DNA from 4 places in the Nonomuraea sp. NPDC001831 genome. Region 2 is predicted to be linked to each of the others. Evidence: riboswitches for the same ligand, from Rfam matches in the RefSeq annotation. Region 2 holds a riboswitch; each other region holds the start of a gene.
The links. A riboswitch is a leader RNA that binds a small molecule or an ion and turns the genes downstream of it on or off. The one in region 2 is predicted to bind cyclic di-AMP.
Positions count from the first base shown of each region.

Region 1: it holds a riboswitch for cyclic di-AMP, as region 2 does, so the genes downstream of both, ACFYYW_RS04700 (CHAP domain-containing protein) here and ACFYYW_RS33020 (NlpC/P60 family protein) in region 2, are expected to answer to the same signal.
Region 3: it holds a riboswitch for cyclic di-AMP, as region 2 does, so the genes downstream of both, ACFYYW_RS35880 (hypothetical protein) here and ACFYYW_RS33020 (NlpC/P60 family protein) in region 2, are expected to answer to the same signal.
Region 4: it holds a riboswitch for cyclic di-AMP, as region 2 does, so the genes downstream of both, ACFYYW_RS14270 (CHAP domain-containing protein) here and ACFYYW_RS33020 (NlpC/P60 family protein) in region 2, are expected to answer to the same signal.

Region 1 is NZ_JBIATU010000001.1:1,069,635-1,073,465, forward strand. Features, by position in the region: gene ACFYYW_RS04685 (RNA polymerase sigma factor) at 1-89, opposite strand, end outside; gene ACFYYW_RS04690 (YciI family protein) at 135-563, opposite strand; gene ACFYYW_RS04695 (class I SAM-dependent methyltransferase) at 727-1,545, shown strand; gene ACFYYW_RS04700 (CHAP domain-containing protein) at 1,600-2,304, opposite strand; cyclic di-AMP (ydaO/yuaA leader) riboswitch at 2,310-2,447, opposite strand; gene ACFYYW_RS04705 (Gfo/Idh/MocA family protein) at 2,565-3,518, opposite strand; gene ACFYYW_RS04710 (aldo/keto reductase) at 3,538-3,831, opposite strand, start outside.
Region 2 is NZ_JBIATU010000012.1:131,528-135,358, reverse strand. Features, by position in the region: gene ACFYYW_RS33030 (cytochrome P450) at 1-153, opposite strand, end outside; gene ACFYYW_RS33025 (LuxR C-terminal-related transcriptional regulator) at 432-644, shown strand; gene ACFYYW_RS33020 (NlpC/P60 family protein) at 774-1,817, opposite strand; cyclic di-AMP (ydaO/yuaA leader) riboswitch at 1,824-1,975, opposite strand; gene ACFYYW_RS33015 (amino-acid N-acetyltransferase) at 2,263-2,832, shown strand; gene ACFYYW_RS33010 (RDD family protein) at 2,918-3,831, shown strand, end outside.
Region 3 is NZ_JBIATU010000014.1:132,696-136,526, forward strand. Features, by position in the region: gene ACFYYW_RS35865 (helix-turn-helix transcriptional regulator) at 1-249, opposite strand, end outside; gene ACFYYW_RS35870 (MDR family MFS transporter) at 306-1,760, shown strand; gene ACFYYW_RS35875 (DUF5302 domain-containing protein) at 1,808-2,008, shown strand; cyclic di-AMP (ydaO/yuaA leader) riboswitch at 2,174-2,308, shown strand; gene ACFYYW_RS35880 (hypothetical protein) at 2,484-3,191, shown strand; gene ACFYYW_RS35885 (alpha/beta fold hydrolase) at 3,246-3,831, shown strand, end outside.
Region 4 is NZ_JBIATU010000003.1:765,689-769,519, reverse strand. Features, by position in the region: gene ACFYYW_RS14280 (glycosyl hydrolase family 18 protein) at 1-673, opposite strand, end outside; gene ACFYYW_RS14275 (luciferase family protein) at 916-1,263, shown strand; cyclic di-AMP (ydaO/yuaA leader) riboswitch at 1,524-1,661, shown strand; gene ACFYYW_RS14270 (CHAP domain-containing protein) at 1,676-2,395, shown strand; gene ACFYYW_RS14265 (TetR/AcrR family transcriptional regulator) at 2,448-2,996, opposite strand; gene ACFYYW_RS14260 (DUF1348 family protein) at 3,094-3,591, shown strand; gene ACFYYW_RS14255 (Tm-1-like ATP-binding domain-containing protein) at 3,602-3,831, shown strand, end outside.

The sequences.
Region 1 (3,831 bases), on a different contig from region 2:
TCGCGGACCAGCCCGGCCAGGCCGGCGATGAGCCGGGGGGCCTCGATCCGCCAGACCGCCTCGATCGCCCGGTGGGTGTCGGAAGCCATCACCGGCTCATGACACCAGCACCGTCCTGGGTCCGCAAGCCGAGGTCAGCTCTCCCGCCCGTCCAGACGCCGGCGCATGGCCTTCTCCCGCTCGATCTCCGCCGGGTCGGACGAGGCCGCGTCGGGCGCGTCGGAGGCGTCGTACACCCGCCACACGTCCAGGCCGATGCCGTCATAGCCTTCCGGGACGGGCACGCGCATGGCCCATTCCAGAGCCTCCTCCCTGGACTTCACCTGGATCAGCCAGAACCCCGCGATCAGCTCCTTGGCCTCGGTGAACGGGCCGTCGATCACCGTGGCCCGGCCGCCGCTGTAGGCGATCTGCGCGCCCTGCGAGCTCGGGTAGAGCCCTTCGGCGGCCAGCAGCACCCCCGCCTTGGCCAGCGCCTCGTTGTAGGCGTGCATGTTGTCGACGAGCTCCTGGCTGGGCAGCGCCCCGGCCTCGGTCTCCCCGTTCGCCTTGCCGACGATCATGAATTTCACCCTGGCGTCCTTCCGTCCGCGGCCCCGGGGCGGAGCCGGCCTCGCCGAAGCGTCGAACGGGCGCCGGCCGGATCGACACGCGGGCGCCGGCCGTCCGCTTCCAGGGCACCGTACCGGTCGTGCGGCCGGGTGGCCGATGTGCCATCCTCGCCCCATGCCCCAACCCGCACAAGACGCCCCCGTCCCCAACCGGGCCCTGTGGGACGAGCGTGCCCGCGTTCACGGCTCCACCTCCACCGACCGGTTCTACGACGTCGACGCCTTCCTCGCCGGCCGGCAGACGCTCTACCCGCTCGAACGCCGCCTGGCCGGCGACGTCGCCGGCCGGGACCTGCTCCACCTGCAGTGCCACTTCGGCCTGGACACGCTGAGCTGGGCCCGCCTCGGAGCGCGGGTGACCGGCGTCGACTTCTCCCCGGTGGCGGTCGAGCGCGCCCGCGACCTGGCGGCCAGGGCCGGGCTGGCGGCCACGTTCGTGGAGGCCGACACGCAGCGGCTGCCGGCGGAGCTGGCCGGCGGCTTCGACGTGGCGGTGGCCACGTACGGCGTCCTGTGCTGGATCGGCGACCTGGACGCCTGGATGCGCGGCGCGGCCATGGTGCTGCGGCCCGGCGGGCGGCTGGTGCTGGTCGACCTGCATCCGGCCTACCAGACGGTGGCCTCGCTCGATCCGCTGGTGGCCGACTGGCCCTACGGCGGCGGCCAGGCCCACAAGGAGACGGTGACCGGCACGTACGCCGACGCCGCGGTGGTGACCGAGACGCATGAGGCGGTCGAGTACCCGTACTCGGTGGGGGAGATCGTCACGGCGGCGGCGCGCGCCGGGTTCACGGTGGCCGAGCTGGGCGAGCACGTCGAGACCGACCTCGACCCGCGCGGCCTGCTGCCCGAGGGCCCGGACGGCCGGTACCGGTTCCCGTTCGGGGACTCGCACCTGCCGATCCTCTACTCGCTGGTGGCGGTCCGGCCCTGAGACGCGGCGAGCGCGCGTCCCTCGTGCGGGACGCGCGCTCGGAGCGGCGGGAGGTCAGCTCGCGTACTGGGGGTATCCGTAGCCGACGACCTGCGACTTCGGACGGACGCGCTCCTCGACCTTGCCGTTGCCGGTGTTGCCCTCGATCGTGGAGATCGTGCCGTCGCCGTTGTCCTTGACGACGAAGCCGACGTGCTGGATAGCGTCCAGGCTCTTGCTGCCGCCCCAGGAGAAGAAGACCACCGCGCCGGGCCTGGCCTCGGTGCCCCAGCGGTCGTTGGCGGCGAACCACTTGGCGTGGGCCACGGTCCAGGCGTCCCAGCCGACCTGGGGGCGGGCGCCGGTGTGCTCGCCGACCCAGGAGACGAAGATCGAGCACCAGGGGGCGTTCAGGTACATCGCGCGGGTGCCGCCGTCGCGGGCGATGGTCTCGGCGGCGCGCTGGGAGTCGGCGTACCACTTCTGGAACTTGGTGCCGCCGCCGTAGGCGTTCTCGGAGGTGCCGACCTGGGCCCTGGCCATCGCCAGGACCTGCTGGGCGGTGACGTTGACCTGGGTCTCCTCCGCCTTGCGGGTGTGGGCGGCGGCCTGTGGCGCGACGGCCGAGTGGCCGGTCGCGGCGGCCGGGCCGGCGCTGTCGGCGGCGGCAGCGGTGGCGTGGGCGCCGAGGGCGGAGGCGAGGACGGCCGCGCCGAGCGCGGCGCGGGCGTAGGTGATCTTCGGGGCACGGAGGGGACGGTGCTTGGCCATCGAGGGCATGTGACTCCTTGCTTCCATGCCGCTTACCGGGTTAGCTGACGGGTTCGGACGTGGAAGCTGCCCTACGGCACCGAAGTGCCGATTCACCCCAAAGGACGTGGGTCCCCGGTTCCGCCCGGAGGCGGATTCAGCGGTCACAGGACGATCCTGTGAAATGTCTTGCGATGGTTGGACAAAGCCGGACAAACCGGACGTCTGCCGCGAGATGCCCCACAAGGTAATACATCGGGCAAGAGTCAGGCAAGTGGCTAAAGGTCCAGCTAGGCGAGTTGCGCCCGCGCCTCGGCCAGAAGCCCCATCATGGCAAGGGATTCGTCAAGCGGCATGATCGCGCTCTCCGTGCGGCCCTCGACCGTGGCCGCGCGCACCTCGCGCAGCTCGCCCGCGTAACCGTTGTCGGCCGGGTCGAGCACCAGCTCCTCCGTCTCCATCGACGGCCCCGACAGCAGCACCCGCTGCGGCGCCCAGAACGGCGCCAGGATGTCGGCCCGCATCGACGTGCCCACCACGCTCGCGTCGTTGGCGTGATGTGCCAGCAGCGACACGTCGACCAGGGCCCGCCGCCCGTCCGGGTACAGCAGCAGCCCGCCGGCCTCGGCGTCGACCCCGCTGGGCGCCAGCGAGCCGGCCATGCGCAGCTCCGCGGGCATGCCGAGCAGCAGCTGGGCCAGCCCGAACGGGTAGATCCCCAGGTCGAGCAGGGCCCCGCCGCCCAGCTCCGGCGCCCACAGCCGGTGGGCGGGGTCGTAGGGCAGCGCGAAGCCGAACGAGGCCCGCACCGACCGGATCTCACCGAAGCGCGGATCGGCCGCCACCTGCTGGATGAGCGGGTTGAAGCGCATCCACATGGCCTCCATGAGGAAGACCCCGGCCGCGCGGGCCAGCGCCACCATGCGCTCGGCGTCGGCCACGTCGGCCGCCAGCGGCTTCTCGCACAGCACCGACTTGCCCGCCGCGATGGCGGCCTCGGCCACCTGCAGATGCTGGGCGTGCGGCGTGGCGACGTAGATGGCGTCGAGGGCCGGATCGGCGCACAGGGCCTCGTAGGAGCCGTAGGCCGACTCCGCGCCCAGCTCGTCGGCCAGCGCCCGCGCCCTGAGCGGGCTCCGCGAGCCGACGGCGCCCACCCGCATGCCGGGCTCGGCCACGATGGCCGCCCCCACGGTACGCGCGATGCCGCCGGTCGCCGCTATTCCCCAGGTGAAATCTCGCACGACCGAGATCGTAGAGCGCTCAGGTCAGGTTGAACGAGTCGGGGTCGGGCCCGATCCGCCGCCCCGCGTTCATCGCGCCGATGGCCGCCATGTCCTCGGTGTCGAGGATGAAGTCGAACACGTCGATGTTCTCCTCGATCCGCGACGGCGTGACCGACTTGGGGATCACCACGTTGCCGAGCTGCAGGTGCCAGCGGAGCACGATCTGGGCGGGAGTCTTGCCGTACTTCTCCGACAGCACGCGCAGCGCCGGGTCGGCCAGCAGCCCCTTGCCCTGCCCGAGCGGGCTCCACGCCTCGGTCAGGATGCCGTT
Region 2 (3,831 bases):
CTGCGCGGGCGGGGACGTTCCGTGACCGAACCCGGGGTCGCGCAACACGGCCGCGCACAACTCGTACGTGGTCACGACGAGCAGCCCGCCGCGCGTTCTGAAGATCGGCCCGGCGGCTCGCAGCTCGCGATATCGGACGTACGGATCGCGCACAAATTGCGGATCCGAGGGATCAAAACCCAGCACGTCGGTGGCGCTCATCGGAGGTGGAACCGGGCCGCCGAATTGATCGTTTGGACCGTTCATAGCTGATCACGGCGTGCCGACATATGCGGAGTACGTCACATATAAGTGATCATGTCAATAGCACTGGTCAAGGGCGCCGATTGTCGCGCTTGACGACCTTTCCGCGATGCGTTTACCTTCACCGAGACGAGCGGCTTTGCTTCGCCTGAAAGGTCCGAGTTCTGCTGTTGGGGGGAGGGCTCCCGGTGGATGTGCTCACAGAAGGCGTTGAGCTGAGCCACGCGGATTTGGCGTTACTGGCCGAGCTGGCCAGGGGGGTGACCGTCGATCGGGTCGGCAGGCGGCTGGACATCAGCGGACGGACCGTACGGCGCAGGCTGAGGGGCATCTGCGACCGCATCGGCGTGGCCACGGCGATCGAGGCCGTGGCATGGGCGGCGCGCCGCCAGCTCATCTAGCGGCGCTCATCTGGCGGCGCTCACCTGTCGGCGCCGGGCGAAGCAGCGCTGGATGAAGTGGCGCTGGGCGGTGTGGGGCTGGGCGATGTGGGGCTGGGCGATGTGGCGCCGGGTGGTGTGGGGCGCCGGTCAGTCCGCGATGCGCACGCCGCCGGCGAACGGCCGCCCGCCGATCGGGGCGACCCGCACGACGTCACCCGTGCGCGGGGCGTGGACCATCATGCCGCCGCCGATGTAGATGCCGACGTGGTGCAGGTCGCTGTAGAAGAACACCAGGTCGCCGGGGCGCAGCTGGTCACGGCTGACGTGCGTGCCGGCCGTCCACTGGTCGCCGGTGTAGTGGGGGAGCGAGATGCCCACGCGCTGGTAGGCGGCCATCACCAGGCCGGAGCAGTCGTAGGAGCGCGGCCCTTCGGCGCCCCACACGTACGGCTTGAGCTGCTGGGTGAGGGCCCACTTGACGGCCTGGGCCGCCTTGCCGTCGCCGATGACCGGCAGGTTGACGCGTACGGCCCGGGTGCCGGGACGGCCGGCCTCGCCCATGGCCCGCCGGTAGAGGTTGCTCTCCACCTTGGTGACCAGCTTGGTGATCTTCGAGCGCTTGGCCTCCAGATCGGTGACGATCTTCTGGACCTCGGCGATGCGGGTCTTCGCGCCGGCCCTGGCCCGCTCGGCGGCCTCCATGGCCTTGGCGAGCTGGTTGACCTCCTCGCCCTGCTGCTGTTCGAGCGCGTACGTGGTCGCGGCCCGGTCGAGGAAGGTCTCGGGGTCGCCGGACTGGGCGAAGGCCAGGGCTTTGTCCAGGCCGCCGGTGATGTAGGCGTTCTGGGCGAGCAGCGAGGCCCTGGCGCGCCTGGCGGCCAGGTCGGACTCGCTGGTGGCCAGGATCTTCTGGGCGGAGTCGTTGGCCTTCTGCGCGGCCTTCAGCCGTTCGCGCTGCTCGTTGTACTGCTCGGCCAGCGTCTCGATCTCTTCGTGCAGCTTCTCCACCTGGTCGGAGAGCTCGGAGAGCGACGGCTTCGGGTCGGCGGCGGCGGAACCGACGGGGACGGCGAACAGCATCGCGGCGACGGTGACGCCGATGACGCCGAGGCGGCGTGCGCGCCTGGCCTGTTCCTGGGGGCGGGCGTGCCTGCCCCCCGTCTTCCCCGAGCGGTCGAGCGTCCGCTTCACCAACCGAGCTCCTCTCATCGACGCCGGCCGGGTTAGCTGACGGGTTCGGGCCGGAGCAGCCCTACCGAGATGGTCGGATTCACCCCAAGTGGCGGCGCTGGCTGCTCGCCGCCGTTGGTTCCCCGGCTTCCCTTGCGGGAATTGGGCGTGTCTTTCCGCGCGCATTACGCGGAGAACATCGTCGCTGGACACTAATGCACTCCGGGTTCACGCTCAACCGGAACTGCCGAGTCTGTAGAGGTTTCACAACTGAAGGGTCACAAGGTGATCTCGTGGGTAGCCGTACGGAAGCGGGCTTCTGCACCTTTTGTCCAGCATTCGGGGCGCTGAGGTCTGGAGGAAAGCTCCAAGTCGGCTCGTGTTCACCCGACCACGGGATGTGATGAGATGCCCGAGACGTGGGATTTAGGGCCGAGCCGTAATGAGATCTGTACCCTGGAGAGCCATGGAGCAGGTGGCCGAAGTGGCAGTCCCCGAGACCGCGGTCGTGGTCAGGCGTGCCCGCACGCCCGACGTGCGTGCGATCAGGCGTCTCGTGGATACCTACGCGGGCGCGGGTCCGCGGCTCCTGGAGAAGGCCACGGTCACGCTGTACGAGGACGTCCAGGAGTTCTGGGTGGCCGAGCGGGACGGGGAGGTCGTCGGCTGCGGCGCGCTCCACGTGCTGTGGGAGGACCTCGCCGAGGTCCGTACGGTGGCCGTCGATCCCGCGTGCCGGGGGCTGGGTGTGGGGCGGCGGATCGTCTCGGCACTCGTCCGGCAGGCGAAGGATCTGGGGCTGCGGCGTGTATTCTGTCTGACTTTTGAGGTCGACTTCTTCGCGAGGCACGGTTTCCGCCCCATCCAGGGCACCCCGGTCTCACCCGAGGTCTACGCCGAGTTGCTGGCCTCGTACGACGAGGGTGTGGCGGAGTTCCTTGATCTGGAACACGTCAAACCGAACACCCTTGGCAACACCCGCATGCTGCTGCATCTGACATCGGGTGACGCGGACCTTGACCACTTGGAAAGGTGATTGTTGATACCTATGTCGATACGTTGGGCAGCACAGGCATGTGTCCTGACACGTGCCACATGCGCACTCGAAGCGAGGTGACACGGTGAGCACCGGACAGCCGCCGTACCCACAGGACGATTCCGGCGAGAACCCCGAGTACGGGCAGCACCACGGCCGTCGGCCCGGTGAGCCCGACCCGGACGTGACTGTGGTCGGCTACCGGGCGGACGATGCCTTCGGCCAGCCCCCATACGGTCAGCAGCAGCAACAGGGCTATGGCCAGCAACAGCAGTACGGCCAGCAACAGCAGCAGTACGGCCAGCAGCAGGGCTACGGCCAGCAGCCCCAGTACGGCCAGCAGGCCGCCTCGGGCCAGCAGGGTTACGGCCAGCAGCAGGGTTACGGTCAGCAGCCGCAGTCCTCCGGCCAGCAGTACACCCAGCCGGGCTACGGCCAGGAGGCCCAGTACGGCCAGCAGGCCGGCTCGGGTCAGCAGGGTTACGGCCAGCAGCCGCAGTCCTCCGGCCAGCAGTACACGCAGCCCGGCTACGGCCAGGACGCCCAGTACGGCCAGCAGGGTTACGGCCAGCAGCCCGCCTCGGGCCAGCAGTACGCCCAGCCCGGCTACGGCCAGCAGGCCACGCCGGGTCAGCAGGGTTACGGCCAGGACGCCCAGTACGGCCAGCAGGGCTACGGCCAGCAGGCCGCCGCGGGTCAGCAGGGCTACGGCCAGCAACCCCAGTACGGCCAGCAGCCGCAGTCCCAGCCCGACTACGGCCAGCAGCAGGGCTACGGCCAGGACGCCCAGTACGGCCAGCAGGCCGCCTCGGGCCAGCAGGGCTACGGCCAGCAGCCGCAGTCCTCCGGCCAGCAGTACGCCCAGCCCGGCTACGGCCAGCAGGCCGCGTCGGGCCAGCAGGGTTACGGCCAGGAGGCCCAGTACGGCCAGCAGGGCTACGGGCAGCAGTCGCAACCCGACTACGGCCAGCAGCAGGGCTACGGCCAGGACGCCCAGTA
Region 3 (3,831 bases), on a different contig from region 2:
GCCGACCAGCCACTCGGTGACCAGCGTGCGGCCCTCGGGGGTGATGGCGTAGATCTTGCGGCCCCGGGCACCCTCGTGCTCGACCGTCACCAGGCCGTCGGCGGCCATCTTGACCAGCTCCGGATAGATCTGCGTGTGCCCCGCCTGCCAGACGTGGTTGAGCGAGTGCTCGAACTTCTTGGCCAGGTCGTAGCCGCTGGCCGGGCCTTTGGTGGCGAGCAGGCCGAGGAGCGCGATCCGCAGGGACATGTCCGCCAGCATACCGAAGGCTTGACATGTCAGCTCTTACATATCAATCTTCACCTGTGACTAATGACATGAAGACCAAGGGCAACGGGCTGGTGTTGCTGGCGGTGCTCGGCGGGATGTTCCTGGCGATGCTCGACCAGACGATCGTCGGCACCGCGCTGCCCCGCATCACCGGCGAACTGGGCGGCACCCGGCTCTACACCTGGGTGGTCACGGCCTATCTGCTCACCTCCACGGTGACCGTGCCGCTGTACGGCCGGCTCTCCGACCAGCACGGCAGGAAGCCGCTGCTGCTCGTCGGGATGTCGGTGTTCGTCGTCGGATCGGCGTTGTGCGGGCTCGCCCAGGACATGACCCAGCTCATCGCCTTCCGCGCCGTGCAGGGGCTGGGCGCGGGCGCGTTGTTGCCGCTGTCGCTGGCCCTGGTGATGGAGATGTTCCCGCCCGGACGCAACGGCGCCCGCGTGCAGGGCGCGCTCGGCGGCGTGATGGCCTTGACGTACCTGGCCGGGCCCTTCCTGGGCGGGTTGTTCACCGACCACGCGAGCTGGCGGTGGGCCTTCTACGTGAACGTGCCGCTCGGGATCGTGCTGATCGCGATCGTGGTGCTGCGGCTGCCGTTCCGTGCGGGCACCGGCGGCGGGGGCCGGCCGGACTACGCGGGCATCGCGGTGTTCAGCGTGGCCATCAGCGCCCTGCTGCTCGGCCTGACCGAGAAGGGCCTGGACGGCAACTCCTGGACGTCCCCGTCCGTGGCCGGGCCGATCCTGCTGGCGCTGGTGCTGCTGGCCGCGTTCGTGCTGGTCGAGTTGCGGGTGGCGAACCCGGTCATGCCGATGCACCTGTTCCGGGACCGTACGTACACGCTGGTCAACGCGACCTCCTTCTTCACCGCCTTCTGCATGTACGCCGGCGTGGTGTTCCTGCCCCGCTACTTCCAGCAGGCGCTGGGCGTCAGCGCCACCGAGTCCGGGCTGAGGATCTACCCGATGACGCTGGCCATGGTGGCGGGCAGCGCGCTCATGGGCACGCTGATGTCCAGGACGCGCACGTACAAGCCGTGGCTGGTCGGGGCGCCGTTCCTGCTGGCAGCCGGCAGCCTGCTGTGCCTGAACCTCACCGTGCGCACCGACGGCCTGCTGCTGGCCGGGTGGATGGCGCTGCTCGGGCTCGGCATGGGGCCGATGTTGTCGGGGCTGACCGTGGCCGTGCAGCAGGCCGTCCCGCCGCGGTACATCGGCACGGCCTCGGCCAACCTCACCTTCTTCCGGCAGATCGGCGGCTCGGTGGCGCTGGCGCTGGCCGGCACCGCGTACACGTCGGTCATCACCACGGACGCGCCCGTCCACGGGCTCGCGGCCGCGCACGCCTCGGCGGCGGCCGTGGTCATCCCGTCGCTGGGCGTGGCGGGCGCGGTGATCGCCCTGGTCGCGCTGGTCATGATGCCCGGCAGGCGGCTGGAGCAGGCGCCCGCCGCGGAAAGCAGAGTGGAGGCCGGTTTCGCGTCGTAAGCGACGTCGTGCGAAGCTGTGGATGTCCCCAGAACCAGGAGGTCCTCATGGCGGAAACACCGGAGCCGGAAGTCAGCGAGACTCCCGAGGACGAGATGAAGCGCAAGTTCCGCGAGGCGTTGGAACGCAAGCGCGGGCAGCAGGCCGAGTCGGCCGCGGGTGGCAGGGGCGTGGACCCGTCGAAGATCCACGGGGCGCACGGTCCGGCAGCGAGTAAAAGATCCTTCAGGCGCAAGAGCGGCGGCTGAAAGGCCCGATTTAGCAGGGGGTACGGCATGCCGTGCCCCCTTTCTCTTTGCCATGATAGGTAGATCTTTACCCGGTTCATGACGATTCGTTTGTATTTGTCCGAATCTCTGGGTACGGTCTTAACCAATTACCAGCTGGTGGCGTAGTCCCTACCAGGAGAGGGACGACAGCTGGCGCCGAATCCCGACCTGTCGGGAACCGGGGACCCATCTCATTGGGGTGAGTCCGGCCATGTGCCGGTAGGGCATCTCCACGCCCGAACCCGTCAGCTAACCCGGTAGGCGAGATGGAGAGGACTTCACGCATGTACCACCTCGTCGTACCCCCGGACAGTGTAGTGACGACCGCCTGCTGAGCGGTCTCTTCCCTGACTTCCCCCACGCGCCGCGTAACCACCTTTTCGGCGCTCTGCCCGGTTACGCACCGTAGTCACGCGCGTTCCCCCTGTCCCCTCGCGAAGGACTTCACTGCTTCATGTCTCGATTTGGCCTGCGCTCTCTCGCTCTGCTGTCCGTGTCCGCCATGGGCGCGCTGACGATCTCCGCCACCGGCGCCCACGCCGACACCGGCGACGACCAGAAGATCCTGCTCAAGGGTTCCACGAAGGCCTCGTACTTCTGGGACGACTCCTCCGGCCGCGCCGGCGACACCGGCCTGCCCGCCAGCGGCAAGCCCATGCAGAAGGGCCTGGCCGCCAGCCCCAGCTGGCCCCTCATGACCGAGGGTTACGTGACCTACAACGGCAAGAAGATGCCGTTCTTCGTGGGCGACCGCGGCCCCGGCGAGCCCTCCAGCCGCGGCGTCATGCTCGACCTCGACGCCAAGACCTTCGCCGAGCTGACCGGCGGCACCTTCAACCCCGACACGCTCGGCGTGGACGGCAACGGCGGCCAGGGCCACATCAAGATCGACTACGTCATCACCAAGTGGGGCGACGGCAAGGGCAAGAAGAACTACCCCGTGGCCTTCTCCACCGGCGCATGGGGCCGGTTCGACGACAACCCGGCCGAGCCCCCCAAGGTGCTGGCCGAAAAGCCCGCCGACGACGCGGCCGGTTCCGCCGGCGGCCAGGTCGGGAAGACCGTCGCGATGGGCGGCACCGTGATGGCCGGCGTGCTCGTGCTGGCCGGCGGCGGCGTGGTGCTCGGCGGCGAGCGTCTGCGCAAGCTCCTCAACGACTGATCTCGGGGCAGACCGCTCTTTACGCCCCACGACCAGAATGACATTCTGGTCGCTGTGATCCAGCGTGCAGCCGCCAACGGCATCGAGATCGCCTACGAGAGCTTCGGCTCCCCGGAAGGCAGGCCCCTGCTGCTCATCATGGGACTCGGCGCCCAGCTCATCCACTGGGACGACGAGTTCTGCGAACTCCTGGCCGAGCAGGGCCACCACGTCATCAGGTTCGACAACCGCGACGCGGGCCTGTCCACCCACCTCCACGACGAGGGCGTGCCCGCATGGGGTGCGCCCTCGCCGTACGTGCTGGACGACCTGGCCGACGACAGCGCCGGGCTCATGGACGTCCTGGGCCTGCCCGCCGCGCACGTCGTCGGCGCCTCGATGGGCGGGATGATCGCCCAGGCGCTGGCCATCCGGCACCCCGCCCGCGTGCTGAGCCTGACCTCGATCATGTCCACGCCCAGCCCGCAGGCGGCCCCGCCGACCGAGGCGGCCGCCGCGGTGCTCCTCGCCAAGCCCGCGACCGACCGCGAGGGGGTCGTCGCCGGCGCGCTGACCACCTGGGCCGTGCTCGGGTCCCCCGGCTGGGAGCTGGACCGCGAACGCGTCACCAGGCTGGCCGGGCTCGCCTTCGACCGCTGCC
Region 4 (3,831 bases), on a different contig from region 2:
AGACCTCGTAGCCGGTGACCGCCACGTTGTCGGTGGAGGCGTTCCAGGCCAGCGCGACGCTGTTGTTGCTGACGCCGGTCGAGCGCAGGTTGCCGGGCACCGACGGCGGGGTCTTGTCGTCGCCGCCACCGCCGCCGGTGGTCGTCGCGGAGATCTGGTTGCTGTCGGCCGAGCGGTTGCCGGCCGCGTCACGCGCGCGCACGGTGTAGGTGTAGGACGTGTTGGCGCTGAGGCCGCTGTCGTTGTACGTGGTGCCGGTGACAGTGGTGACCAGGGTGCCGCCCCGGTAGACCTCGTAGCCGGTCACGGCCACGTTGTCGGTGGAGGCGTTCCAGGCCAGGGCCACGCTCGTGTCCGTGACGCCGGTCGAGCGCAGGTTGCCCGGCACCGACGGCGCGGTCGTGTCGGTGCCGCCGCCGCCGGAGACCTTCCACAGCGCCGCCACGTTCGGCGGCTCCCAGCCGGGCTGCGAGGTGTGCGCCTGGAGGCAGACGTAGTCCACGCCGTTGTAGGTGACGACCGTGCCCGCCGTGTAGGCGGTCCACGGGGCCCAGGCCGCCGCGTACGCCACCGTGCTGGCGGAGGCGAGCGTCGGGACGGCCACGGCCGCGGTGAGGGGCAGGGCCAATGCCGCCATTCCCGCCAGGACCTTGCTCAGAATGGTGTGTTTCATGTCGCTCCGACATCCGTTGGGGGGTGTGTGGGGAGTGGGATGGGAGACTTCTGGGGAAACTATTAGGAAAGTTTCCTTTAAGTTGTGAATCGACGGTAGCCGCTGCCTGGGGGAGCGTCAATACGTATCGGTCAGGTGTCCGTAACCGTGCCGGTCAGACCCCGGACACGCCCGTTCACGAGGGGATAACGGTTCCGGAACGGGGGCTGACGGCGGGGTGAGCCGTGGCTCAGCATGGGAGCGTGGCAGGAATCTCCGCCTGGCGGCGGACGCCCACGCGACGCGGACCCTACGTGGCCCGCGCGGTCGCGGAGTTACGGTCCTGGCCGTCGCTGAACGTCAGCGGCACCGGTCAGCAGGTCGCCTTCGCCGTACACGGAACCGAGATCCTGCGCCTGGCCGGCCGGGACGAGATCCACGTACGGCTCACCGCCCCCGCCATCGGCCGCCTGGAGCCGTATCTGGGGGCGTGCGACCAGGTCCATGCCTGCCGCGACGGCGCCTGGGTCGCCGTGCAGGTCGACGCCGAGCCCGATCTGGAATTGTTGCTGGCGCTCACGAGCGTGGCGATAAAGGCGCACGTGGCGTGAACCGATTCGGCGCGTAGCGTTTCTCGCACGCAGCGTCGAAATTATTGCCGCCATTTGCCGGGGAATTACTCGCCGGGTAGCTTGGTTGTACCCAGCCGAACGGGGAGTCGTCCCAGGTAGGGATGGCATTGCCTGGGAATTACCCAAGCGGGACCCGTGTTGTACAGAATCGATGCGGACATCTCCGCGTCCGGGCGTCGCACATATACCTTCAGGCCCTTTCCTGGGCCCGGGAAGACGATGCGTCAGCCCTTTGCCTGACCAAGAGACCGCTGAATCCGCCTGTGCGCGGAACCGGGGACCCATGTGTCCAATGGGGTGAATCGGCACCGTGGTGCCGTAGGGCAGCTTCCCGCCCGAACCCGTCAGCTAACCCGGCAAGCGGCACGGAAGCTCAAGGAGTAACACCCTCATGGCCAAGCACCGTCTTCACCGTGCCTACAAGCTCGACCTCGCCAAGATCGCTCTCGGCGCGACCGCCGTCGCCGGCGTGCTCGGCACGCACGCGGCAGTGAACGCCGACGCCACCCACGCCACCGCCCACACCGCAACCCAGACCGCCAAGGTCGCCGGCGTGGCCGCCCAGCCGCGCGTCGCGCAGAACCGCGCCGCCGACGAGAGCGCCAAGGGCAAGGTCAACGTCACCGCCGCCCAGGTGCTGGCCACGGCCCGCGCCCAGGTCGGCACCTCCGAGGACGCCAACGGCGGCGGCACCAAGTTCCAGAAGTGGTACGCCGACTCCCAGCGCGCCGCCGAGACCGCCGCCCGCGACGGCGGCAACCGCGCCATGTACCTGAACGCCCCCTGGTGCTCGATGTTCGTCTCCTGGGTCGGCGAGCAGACCGGCGCCCGCCCGCAGGTCGGCTGGGACGCCTACACCGTGACCCACGCCAAGTGGTTCGCCGCCAACGACCGCTGGGGCACCGAGGCCAGGCCGGGCGCCGTCGTCTTCTTCTCCTGGAGCGGCAGCAAGAGCCTGAACGACATCCAGCACGTCGGCTTCGTCGTCAAGGACAACGGCGACGGCACGATCTCCACGATCGAGGGCAACACCGGCAACGGCAAGGTCGAGCAGCGCGTCCGCCCGACCTCGCAGGTCGTCGGCTACGGCTACCCGTCCTACGCCGCCTGATCCTGCTCTGCCGAAGAGCGCACTCCCCGCGGGGAGTGCGCTCTTTCGCGTCTCAGGGCCGCCGATGCTGGTGGACCAGAACCGCCGCGGCCTGTCCGGCCGAGCGGGCCGCGGCCGGCTCCCCGGAGATCATCGCGGTCACCGTGGCGCCGTCGATCAGGGTGAGCAGCTGCTCGGCGAGCAGGCCGGGGTCGCCGGCTCCCGCCTCCTCGGCGAGCGTGCGCAGGTAGGCGCGCAGGCGCTCCTTGTGCTCGCGCACCGCCATGCGGACGGCGGCCGAACCGGCGCCCAGCTCGGCGAAGGCGTTGGCGAACCCGCAGCCGCGGAAGTCGTCCTCGGTGAACCAGCGTTCCAGCCACGCGAAGACCGCCGGGACGCGGTCGCCGGCGCCCGCCACGTACGCGGTGAGCGAGGCCATCCAGCGTTCGTCGCGCCGCCGCAGATAGGCCACGACCAGCGCCTCCTTCGACGGGAAACACTGGTAGAGGCGTTTCAGCGAGACTCCGGAGGCGGCCCGGATCTCGTCCATGCCGACCGCCTGCACGCCGCGGCGGTAGAAGAGGTCGCCGGCGGCGTCCAGCAACCGCTGCTCGTGATCCATGACACCCCTCCAGGTGCTTGCCGCGGAGAACGCTCGTTCTCTACGCTATCGCACAAGCCGGGAGAACGACCGTTCTCTCGATCGGAGAGGACAGCCCATGACCCGCCCGCCCGTCCCGCCGTTCACCGAGGAGACCGCCCGGATCAAGGTCCAGGCCGCCGAGGACGCCTGGAACACCCGCGACCCCGACCGCGTCGCGCTCGCGTACACCGAGGACTCCGTGTGGCGCAACCGCGGCGAGTTCGTCACCGGCCGCGCCGCGATCGCGGAGTTCCTGCGCCGCAAGTGGGCCCGCGAGCTGGACTACGCCCTGCGCAAGGAGCTGTGGGCGGTCACCGGCGACCGCATCGCCGTGCGCTTCCAGTACGAGTCCCGCGACGCCGCCGGCCAGTGGTGGCGCAGCTATGGCAACGAGCAGTGGGAGTTCGACGCGTCGGGGCTGATGCGCCGCCGCGAGGCCAGCATCAACGACGTCGCCATCACCGAGGAGGAACGCCGCATCTTCGGCGCGCGCCCGCTGTCCGAGCACGGCGTGGACGTCCTCGGCATCCGCCACGCCGAGATCGCCGGGGTAAGGTCGGAAGGCCGATCGTAGGAGGTCTGACATGGCGGTCTTGCTGCTGGGCACCCTCGACACCAAGGGGGAGGAGTACGCCCTCGTCCGCGATTCGATCATGCGGGCCGGCCAGGGCGTCGTCCTCATGGACACCGGCGTCATGGGCGCCCCGGCGCTGGCCGCCGACGTCCCCGCCGAGGCCGTGGCGCGCGCCGCGGGCACCGATCTCGACCGGCTCAGGAGCGCCGGCGACCGCGGCGCCGCGCTCGCCGCGATGGC